DNA from 3 places in the Streptomyces sp. NPDC059828 genome. Region 3 is predicted to be linked to each of the others. Evidence: riboswitches for the same ligand, from Rfam matches in the RefSeq annotation. Region 3 holds a riboswitch; each other region holds the start of a gene.
What was found. A riboswitch is a leader RNA that binds a small molecule or an ion and turns the genes downstream of it on or off. The one in region 3 is predicted to bind cyclic di-AMP.

Region 1: linked by a shared signal. The riboswitch ahead of ACFV6V_RS17530 (NlpC/P60 family protein) and the one ahead of ACFV6V_RS28390 (transglycosylase family protein) in region 3 are both predicted to bind cyclic di-AMP.
Region 2: linked by a shared signal. The riboswitch ahead of ACFV6V_RS10680 (M23 family metallopeptidase) and the one ahead of ACFV6V_RS28390 (transglycosylase family protein) in region 3 are both predicted to bind cyclic di-AMP.

What each region holds. Positions count from the first base shown of each region.
Region 1 covers NZ_JBHWIW010000026.1:17,519-20,786, reverse strand. Annotated here, with positions in the region: gene ACFV6V_RS17535 (hypothetical protein) at 1-385, shown strand, start outside; gene ACFV6V_RS17530 (NlpC/P60 family protein) at 512-1,660, opposite strand; cyclic di-AMP (ydaO/yuaA leader) riboswitch at 1,659-1,850, opposite strand; gene pcrA (DNA helicase PcrA) at 2,083-3,268, shown strand, end outside.
Region 2 covers NZ_JBHWIW010000012.1:111,098-114,365, reverse strand. Annotated here, with positions in the region: gene ACFV6V_RS10685 (PrsW family intramembrane metalloprotease) at 1-196, shown strand, start outside; gene ACFV6V_RS10680 (M23 family metallopeptidase) at 233-1,288, opposite strand; cyclic di-AMP (ydaO/yuaA leader) riboswitch at 1,300-1,434, opposite strand; gene ACFV6V_RS10675 (PP2C family protein-serine/threonine phosphatase) at 1,663-2,808, opposite strand; gene ACFV6V_RS10670 (MerR family transcriptional regulator) at 3,015-3,268, opposite strand, start outside.
Region 3 covers NZ_JBHWIW010000063.1:25,630-28,897, reverse strand. Annotated here, with positions in the region: gene eno (phosphopyruvate hydratase) at 1-1,023, opposite strand, end outside; gene ACFV6V_RS28390 (transglycosylase family protein) at 1,379-2,047, opposite strand; cyclic di-AMP (ydaO/yuaA leader) riboswitch at 2,052-2,266, opposite strand; gene ACFV6V_RS28385 (transglycosylase family protein) at 2,541-3,268, opposite strand, start outside.

The DNA of each region.
Region 1 (3,268 bases), on a different contig from region 3:
GCGGGCGGGCGTGCCGCTCGAAGAACTGGCGACGAGGTTCACGTTCATGGAGCTCGATGAGTTCGCCAGGGCACTCGACAGCGGGGAGCTCATTTCTGCGCAGTGGTCCGACCTCCTGTCGTCCGACTTCCACCGAGGAGAGCGGAACCTTCTGCGTCGCCTCCATGCGGATGACGTGCTGCGGAGCATGTTCCCGACGATCTCGCACGGGGCCGTCCGGCTGCGGGTGGATCCGCTGGACGGAACGAGCCGCCAGGTCCTGGTGCATGAGTTGGACGAGGCGCGTCATGAGGTCATGCGCGTGGGGGTGCCAGGGGCCACGTGGACCGAGGTGCCGACCGGCGATCTGATCGCCTGTCTGCGAGCTGCCTTGAACAGGGAGTGATCCCGGCAGCTCGGTGAAGCCGAACCCCGCCAGGTCGTCCCTGGCGGGGTTTCTTCGCGCTCATGCGTTCGGCCCGCAGGCAGCGGCCAGGCCACCCCGATCGGCCGGGCCGCAGCGTGATCCCGCTCAGGCCGGCCGCACGCTCCCGTGGATCGGCATGTAGTAGATCGATTCCTCGCGGACGTTCGCGCCCGGCTTCGGGGCGTGGATCATCTGCCCGTTGCCGATGTAGATCCCGACGTGGCTGATGTCGTCGTAGAAGAACACGAGGTCGCCGGGGACGAGGTCCTTCGCCGCGATCCGCTGACCCACCTCGATCTGGTCCCAGGTGGTGCGGGGCAGATCGACGCCGGCCGCGCGCCAGGCGGCCTGGGTGAGGCCGGAGCAGTCGTAGGAGCTGGGTCCGGTCGCGCCCCAGACGTAGGGCTTGCCGATCTGGCTGCGGGCGAAGGACAGCACCTGCTGCGCCTTGGCGGCGTACGAGCCGGCGGAGGTGCCCGCGCCGGTTCCCGTGCCCTGCTGCTCCTGTTCCTGCTGCGCCCGGCGTTGGGCCTCGGCCTCCGCTCTGGCCGCTGCCTCGGCCCTGGCCTTCGCCTCCGCCTTGCGGTGTGCCTCTTCCTCCCGCTGGCGCTCCAGTTCCGCGAGCCGTGCCCTCTCCTCCGCCGTCAGCTTCGACAACAGCTCCCGCGCCTCGGCGAGCTTGCGCTGCACCGTCTCCTTGGTGCTGCGCAGCGATGCCTGCGAGTCGGTGAGCGTCTCCAGGCTCCTGGTCGCCTCCGCGCGCTGATCCGCCGCCGCGGACCGCTGCTCCTCGAAGTCGGTGACGGCTTCGCGCTGTTCCTCGGACAGCCGGTCCATCAGGCGCGTCTGGTCGAAGTACTCCTGCGGGCTGTCCGCGAGGAGCAGCGCGGCGGTCGGGGTGACCGTTCCGGTGCGGTACTGGGCGGCGGCGTACGAACCGAGCGCGCGGCGGGCTTCGTTCAGGGACTCCGTGCGCTCCGCGGCGTTGTCCAGGAGCTGGTCCACCTCGCGGCGCTGCTGCGCCGTTTCCTCTTTGGCACGGTCGTACTGCTGGGTCGCGGTTCCGGCCTGGCGGTAGAGGTCGTCGACCTTCTTCTGGACCTCTTCGACGCTGGGCTGCGGTTCGGCCTGGGCGCTCTGCGTGGACAGCAGGGTGACGCCCGCGATGGCTGCCGTCGTGAACCCGACGGCGGGATTCTTCGTACGTGTACCCGTGTGGGCACGCGCTTTGCGATGCGATGCCAAGGCAGGCATCTCCTTCCGTTTGCCGCCTACCGGGTTAGCTGTCGGGTTCGGACGGAACGGAAGGTTGTCCTACGGGCCTTGATGCAACGTGGCCCGATTCACCCCGGTGGGGCCCCTCTTGTGCGGGTGGGCACAGGAGAGTTGGGTCCCCGGTTCCTCACCTTCCTTGCGGAATGGTCGGATTCGGCGCGAGCTGCCCGATTGGCGTTGGTCGCCGCGGGGGTACGGGCTGCCTTGGCGAGCACGCTAGCCAAACTGTGGCGCTCGTGTGAAGGTCGGTGCGCATTATGTCCGATACATTTCCGTGACCTTGGCGTGTCGTGGCCGCAACTTCACAGAATGTGACGAGCGTGGATTGGCGTGATCGAGACGCGTGATTGAGGCGAAGGCGGCGGCGGGCTGTCAGTGCGGCGGCCTAGACTCGTAGAGCGATGAGCAGCCTCTTTGACGACAGCTTCCTGGCCGGCCTCCAGCGCTCCGCGGCCTCGGAGGAGCCCCCGCCTCCGGAGCCCGACGAGCACGCCCCCGCCGAGGACGTCCCTCACGACCTCTTCGGGGGTCGCTTCGACGTGCCCCCGACCAGGGACGAGTACTACCGCAGCGGTGTGCCACGCCCGGCCGTGGACCCCGCCGCGCTGCTGGAAGGCCTGAACGAACAGCAGGGCGCCGCCGTCGTCCACACCGGCTCGCCGCTGCTCATCGTGGCCGGAGCCGGTTCCGGAAAGACCCGGGTGCTGACCCATCGGATCGCCCACTTGCTGGCGACCCGCAATGTCCACCCAGGGCAGATACTGGCCATCACGTTCACCAACAAGGCCGCGGGCGAGATGAAGGAGCGGGTCGAGCAGCTCGTCGGCCCCCGCGCCAACGCGATGTGGGTCTCCACCTTCCACAGCGCCTGCGTCCGCATCCTGCGCCGCGAGAGCAAGAAGCTCGGCTTCACCTCGTCGTTCTCGATCTACGACGCCGCCGACTCGAAGCGGCTGATGGCCCTGGTCTGCCGCGATCTCGACCTCGACCCGAAGAAGTTCCCACCGAAGTCGTTCAGCGCCAAGATCTCGAACCTCAAGAACGAGCTGATCGACGAGGAGGCGTTCGCCGATCAGGTGGCCGGGGGCGGCTCCCAGGCCGGAGGCTCCGGGGGAGGCTTCGAGAAGACGCTGGCCGAGGCGTACCGGATGTACCAGGCGCGGCTGCGCGAGGCCAACGCCCTGGACTTCGACGACATCATCATGACCACCGTCCATCTCCTCCAGGCGTTCCCGGACGTGGCCGAGCACTACCGGCGCCGCTTCCGGCATGTCCTGGTGGACGAGTACCAGGACACCAACCACGCCCAGTACACCCTGGTGCGTGAGCTGGTCGGCGAGGGATACGAGGACCTGCCGGCCGCCGAGCTGTGCGTCGTCGGTGACGCCGACCAGTCGATCTACGCCTTCCGCGGCGCCACGATCCGCAACATCCTCCAGTTCGAGGAGGACTATCCGGACGCCACCACGATCCTGCTGGAGCAGAACTACCGTTCCACCCAGACGATCCTCTCCGCCGCCAACGCCGTCATCGAGCGCAACGAGAGCCGTCGTCCCAAGAACCTCTGGACGAACGCGGGCGCCGGAG
Region 2 (3,268 bases), on a different contig from region 3:
CTTTCTGCGGTACCAGGCGCACCGGGGCACGGCAGGGCCGGACTTCATCGCGCGCGAGCAGGAGCTGCTGCATCACCTCTGGCAGCGCAAGCATGTCGCGACACCGGCCCTGACCTATGCGGCGAGGGCGACGGGGCGCGCCCGGATACCTCCGCCGCACCGGGACTACGAGGACTACAACCCCTACCGGCACTAGGCCGTGTCCGGGCGGACAGCCCTTGGCGACTCGGGGTCAGACGGTCAGGCCCTTGTCCCGCAGCCAGGCGGCCGGATCCACACCTTCGCCGGACGGGGTGTGCACCTCCAGGTGCAGATGCGGCCCGGTGACATTGCCGGTCGCACCGACGCGTCCGATGGTGTCGCCGGTGCCGACCTCCTGGCCCGCGCCGACGGTCATCGACGACAGATGGCAGTACCAGACCTCGGAGCCGTCCTCGAGCTCCAGCACCACGCGGTAGCCGTACGCGCCCGACCAGCCCGCGGACTTGACGGTCCCTCCGTGCACGGCCTTGGCCGGGGTGCCGGTGGGGGCCGCGAAGTCGAGACCGGTGTGGTGGCCGGACGACCACATGGAGCCGGCCTCGCCGAAGGTGGAGGTGAGGGTGTACGAGGACGTGGGCAGCGAGTAGCTCGCGGCGAGCTTGGCGAGCCGGGCGGCCTCAGCGGCCTCCTCCGCCTCGCGCTGGACCTCGGCGGCCTTGGCCTCCGCCTCCGACTGCTGCTTCTTCGCCTCGGCCGCGGCGTTCTCCGCGGCGGTCTTCTCGGCAGCCGCTCGCGTCTCCGCCTCGACCTTGGCCTGCTGCTGCTCGGCCTGCTGGAGGATCCGGGCGCGCAGCGCCTCGCCCGCGGTGCCCTGCTGGGTGCCGACCGGCTCTGCGGTGTCGGTGGTGGTGGCGAGGGACATGGCGGTGAGCGGTGCGCCTGCCGCGCTGTCCGTGCCCTGTTCGTCGGAGCCGTCGTCCGAAATCAGGGAGCCCACGCCGGGCAGGGACTCGGCATCCGGGAGGTTGTCCGTGATGGTGTCGGGCAGCGAGATGGAGACGGCCGGCTTGTCCTGCGCGGTGGCGATGCCGCCCGCGCCGACGGCTGCGATCACGCCGACACCGAGAACGGTGGAGCTCCGGGCGAGGCCGCCCCGCTGCTTGACGACACGGTGCCTGCCGCGAACCGGACGGACGGACTCCTCCGTCGGGTTCCACTCCTCCGCCCCGTCGGAAGCGATCCATTCGGCGGACGGGGCCCACTCGGTGGTGGGAATCCCCTGGAGGGCAGGCTCGTTGGACGCCACGGAGGCGTGCTCCTTTCCTTCCTTCTCGCCTACCGGGTTAGCTGACGGGTTCGGAGCAGGAAGGTCTCCTACGGGCACACGAAGTGTCCGATTCACCCCAAGTGGTGGTTCCCCGGTTCCCTTGCGGGATTCGGCGCGTGCGCACGGTGCCGTCTCTTGCGACGACTGGGACAACCGCGCTGCGTTATCGAACGTTAATAGACGCCGAGGCTCTATTCCAAGCCGTTCCACTTGATCATTAACGATTTTCGGCCTGGACCAACCGCCCATTAGCTGGGTGAATCGGGCGAGTTGACCGCCTCTCACGCCACATTGTTCACCGTTGAATATCTGACGACTCATCATGCGGTGCAGGCCGAGGAAGCCTCAGGGCCTCAGGACACCACCGGCATCGTCCTGCGCCGCACCGGCTGCCGCACACCCGGCCTGCCGACCGCCAGCAGTGCCATGTCGTCCGTGAGCCCGCCACCCGTGTGTCGACGTACATCGGCGACGACCGCGTCCAGCAGGTCCTCGGGCCCGGGAAAGAGACGGCCCCCGAGCCGCGCCCGCGGATCGTAGAAGGTCCCGTGGTGATCGCGGGCCTCGGACAGTCCGTCCGTATAGAGGAGCAGCGTCGCCCCAGGCGGAAACGGGGCCTCGTCCGCACGGTCGGGCCAGTGGGCAAGATCCCCCATACCCAGCGGCAGCGCGTCCTGACTCGGCTCCAGCATGTCGAGCACGCCGTCCGCGTACAGCACGATGGGCGGCGGATGGCCCCGGTTGACGATCCGGACGCAACTACCGTCGTGCGGGATCTCCGCCAGGACCGCCGTGGTGAAGCCCTCGACCTCGTCGAGTCCGTGCGCCCGCGAGTGCTCCCGGGCCAGCGCCCGTTCCAGACGCTGCGCGATCCTCTCCAGCGAGGACTCCTCATCCGCCACCTCACGGAACGCCCCGAGCAGCACCGCCACCGTCGCGACCGCGTCCAGACCCTTGCCCCGGACGTCCCCGACCACCAGACGGACACCGAACGCGGTGTCCTGGACTGCGTACAGATCCCCGCCGATGAACGCGTCCGCCTGCGCCGCCTCGTACCGCGCGGCCACTTGCAGCCCCCCGATCCGTTCGGCGGGCTCGGGCAGCACAGCGAGCTGGGCCGCCTCGGCGATGACTCGGGCGGAGGCGAGCCGCTCACCGCTGCGGCGGAGTACCCGGTTGATGTAGAGGGCGACGATCGACACCGTGAGCACGGTCAGGACCTCGGTGGCCGGCGGCACCTGGCCCACCGTGCCGTTGTAGATGTTCAGCCCGAGCACGGTCAGCACACTGGCGACCATGGCGATCACGGTGCCGCGCCAGGTGTAGAAGGGGGCGGCGAGCAGCGGAGCGGCGGCGAAGAGCGGCGAGGCGCGGTAGGTCTCCGGGGTGAACAGGTCGAAGACCACACCGGCCATGATCATCAGCCAGGGCAGCAGCAGCACGAGAACACGGCCGCCGGTGTTGCGCCGGAAGCCTTCGTCGTCGCCGTACTGTGCCAAGACTGCTCTCCTGCCCGCTCCGCCCACGGCCGCGGACGGAGCCGCGTCCCACCAGGCTGGCCGCAGGCGCGCCCGGAGGCGAGTCGCCGTCGGCCAACCGGACTACGGCGCGGGGGAAGGGCGTGGTCACCGGGTGATGGTCACCAGGGGGCCCTCCTGGTGACCGTACCGCAGGGGCGGTACCTACGCGGGTCGGCTGAGCGGTCTCAGTCGTCGCTGAGATGGCGCTCCGCGTACACCTTCATCGCGTCACGCACGAACTCCGCCGTGCCCTCCGCGTGGCGGTCGTAGTTCTTCGCGAAGCGCGGATCGGCGACGTACATCTCGCCGAGCCCGATGACGTACGACTTCGTCGGGGTGACCGTCACCGACAGCCACTCGACGTGGCGCCTCGCGATCGCCTGCGCCTCCTCGCCGTCCACGGCGAGCCCACGCTCGCGGGCCCGCGCGAAGTCACGGG
Region 3 (3,268 bases):
GATCTGGTTGACCTTGACCAGCAGGGCGTTGGCGGTGCCCTCCTCGATGCCGCGGGCGAGCCGCTCCGGGTTGGTGACGAACAGGTCGTCGCCGACCAGCTGCACCTTGGTGCCGAGCTTGTCGGTGATGACCTTCCAGCCCGCCCAGTCGTCCTCGAACAGCGGGTCCTCGATGGACACGAGCGGGTACGCGGAGACGAGCTCCTCGTAGTACTCGGTCATCTCGGCGGCGGAGCGCTCCTTGCCCTCGAAGAGGTACTTGCCGTCCTTGTAGAACTCGGAGGCGGCCACGTCGAGCGCGAGGGCGATGTCCTTGCCGGGCGCGTATCCGGCCTGCTTGACGGCCTCGATGATCAGGTCGAGGGCCTCGCGGTTGGAGTCCAGGTTCGGGGCGAAGCCGCCCTCGTCACCGAGCCCGGTGGACAGACCGCGCTCCTTCAGCACCTTCTTCAGGGTGTGGTAGACCTCGGTGCCCCAGCGCAGCGCCTCGGAGAAGGACTCCGCTCCGATCGGGGCGATCATGAACTCCTGGATGTCCACGTTGGAGTCGGCGTGCGAGCCGCCGTTCAGGATGTTCATCATCGGCACCGGGAGCAGGTGCGCGTTCGGACCGCCCAGGTAGCGGAAGAGCGGCAGGTCGGAGGCCTCGGACGCGGCGTGGGCGACGGCCAGCGAGACGCCCAGGATGGCGTTGGCGCCGAGCGACGCCTTGTTGTCGGTGGCGTCGAGGTCGAACATCGCCTGGTCGATCAGGCGCTGCTCGGTGGCGTCGTACCCGACGAGCTCCGGGCCGATCTGCTCGAGCACGGCGAGGACGGCCTTCTCGACGCCCTTGCCCATGTAGCGGTTCTGGTCTCCGTCACGGAGCTCAATGGCCTCGAACGCACCGGTGGAGGCACCGGAGGGCACAGCAGCACGGCCGGTGCTGCCATCGTCGAGGCCGACCTCGACCTCGACCGTGGGATTGCCTCGGGAGTCCAGGATTTCCCGGGCTACGACGACGTCGATGGACGGCACGAGCATCTCCTTCTGGGATGTGTCGCTAGGAGTGACGCCGCTGCCGCAGCGTCGGTGCAGGGTCGCTTTGGCCTTGCGACATGAGCCTATCCGGACCGGGGGCCCCGGCCTGCCGGTGCCCGGCCCGTGGGACGAAAAAGGGAGGCAAACCAGCAGAAACCCCGGCCCGGGTGCACCTGCCGTGTCCATAGCGCTACGGGGGGAAGGGAGCGTACGGACACGGCGAGGTGCGGTGCGCCGGGCCGGGGTTGCCGGGGGACGGGGATGCCGCGAGGGGTGTCACCTCACGGGTCCCCGGTGGGGGGAGTCCCTGGGCAGGGGCCCCTGAGCGGAAGGAGGCCCCGAGGTTCTGCCGGGTGGGTCAGCGCAGGTGGAGCAGCTGACCGGGGTGGATCACATCGGCGTTGCCGATGATGTCCTTGTTGAGCTCGAACAGCTTCTTCCAGCCGCCCTTGACCTTCTTCGCCTCGGCGATCTTGCTGAGGGTGTCACCAGGCTTGACCTTGTACTCGCCGTCACCCTTCTTGACCGGGGCGGCGGAGCGCTGGGAGCGGGTGGTCGGGGCCTCGGCGCGCTTCGGGGCGGCGGGCTTCGCGGCCGGCTTCTTGGCGGGCTCGGTCTTGGGGGCCTCGGCGGTGCCGCCGTTGTACGGGGTGCTGGACAGGCTCACACCGCAGTTCGGCCACGCGCCCTTGCCCTGGCCGGCCAGGACCTTCTCGGCGATCTGTATCTGCTCGCCCTTACTGGCCTGGTCGGCGGTGGCGGCGAAGGCGGTACCGCCGTAGGCGGCCCAGGTGGAGGCCGAGAACTGGAGGCCGCCGTAGTAGCCGTTGCCGGTGTTGATCGACCAGTTGCCGCCGGACTCGCACTGGGCGACGGCGTCCCACTCGGAGGAGGTCGCCGCGGAGGCGGTCCCCGAGATCATGAGCGGCGCGGCGATGGCGGCACCGGTGACCCCGGCGGCGTAGGCGGCGATACGAGCAGTGCGGGCGTTCGGGCGGCGGCGCTTGCCCTTGCCGGAAAGCAGCATGAAGTGATCCCCTCACCGACGCCTACGAGGTGAGCTGTCGGGTTCGGGCCGATGGGGTGTCCCCCTGTCCGTCGATCGGGTGTCCGACGGAACCGGAAGACGAGTTGCCCGGCCGCGCGGCTTTGCGCGCGGCTTCACCCCAAGCCGTTCCGGGCCCTCATCGGGCCGGCACGGCACTTACCTTGGGTCCCCCGCTCCTGCCTACGGCGCTTGAACGCGACGGCTGTTCCCTTCGACCGACGGCAGGATTCGGCGTGACGGTCGACGGGGCCCGCGTATGGCGAGCGGTCAGACCGTAAACACACGTCTCCCCGATGTTCAAAGGAGGAACATCGGGGAGAAATCGCCCATATCTGACGGAGCCTGATGTCCGTTTTTGCAGGTGAGAGGGTAGATGGCCCCACTTGGCGGCCATCCGGGGTCAGTTGACCGGAAGAGACTCATGTCTCACTTTCACAGAAGCGGACATAAGCTCCCTTACCACCCCCGCCAACTACTCCTGCTCGGGGGCGAGATCGAGACTCTGGCCGGGCAGGATGAGATCGGCGTCGATCCCGACGACCTGGCGGTTCCCCTCGTAGAGCGCGGGCCAGCCGCCGGGCACCTCGTGCGCGTCGGCGATCGTCGAGAGGCTGTCGCCGGGGCGGACGGTGTACTCATCCGATGCACCGGCGGCGTCTCGTGCCGATGCGTCACCTCGTGAGGCATGGCCGCCGTATTCACGCTTATCGTCCGAATTGCCCGCCTCGTCCACCTCGCCTGCCGTGCCCGCCTCATCCGCCTCATCCTCATTGGCAGGAGTGCCGCGATGCTTGCCGGTGCCGCTGCTCTCCCCCTGGGAGGCGTCGGCGGACTCCGAGGTGCCGTCGTCGCCGGTCGGGGGCTCCGCGGACTCCGAGGCGTCCGTGGAAGCGTCGGGTGAGGTCGGCGAGGCAGAGGCCGGTGCCGAGGCCGACGGCTCCGGAGTGACGGCGTCGGCGCCGTCACCGAACGTCGGCGGGTCCGCCTCTTCGCCGGAGTCGCCGGAGTCGCCCAGCGTCTGGTCCTGCGCACCCAGGTCACCCGGGTCGACCTGCGGCGCGGTCGAGCTCTTGACGAGCCCGGTGACCGTGGCGCAGCTCTCCCACGCCGACGAGCCCTCCGTGGCGAGGACCTTCTCCGCGACCGTGATCTGCTGCGAACGGCTCGCGAGGTCGGGCCTGGGGGCGTAGGCCGTACCAC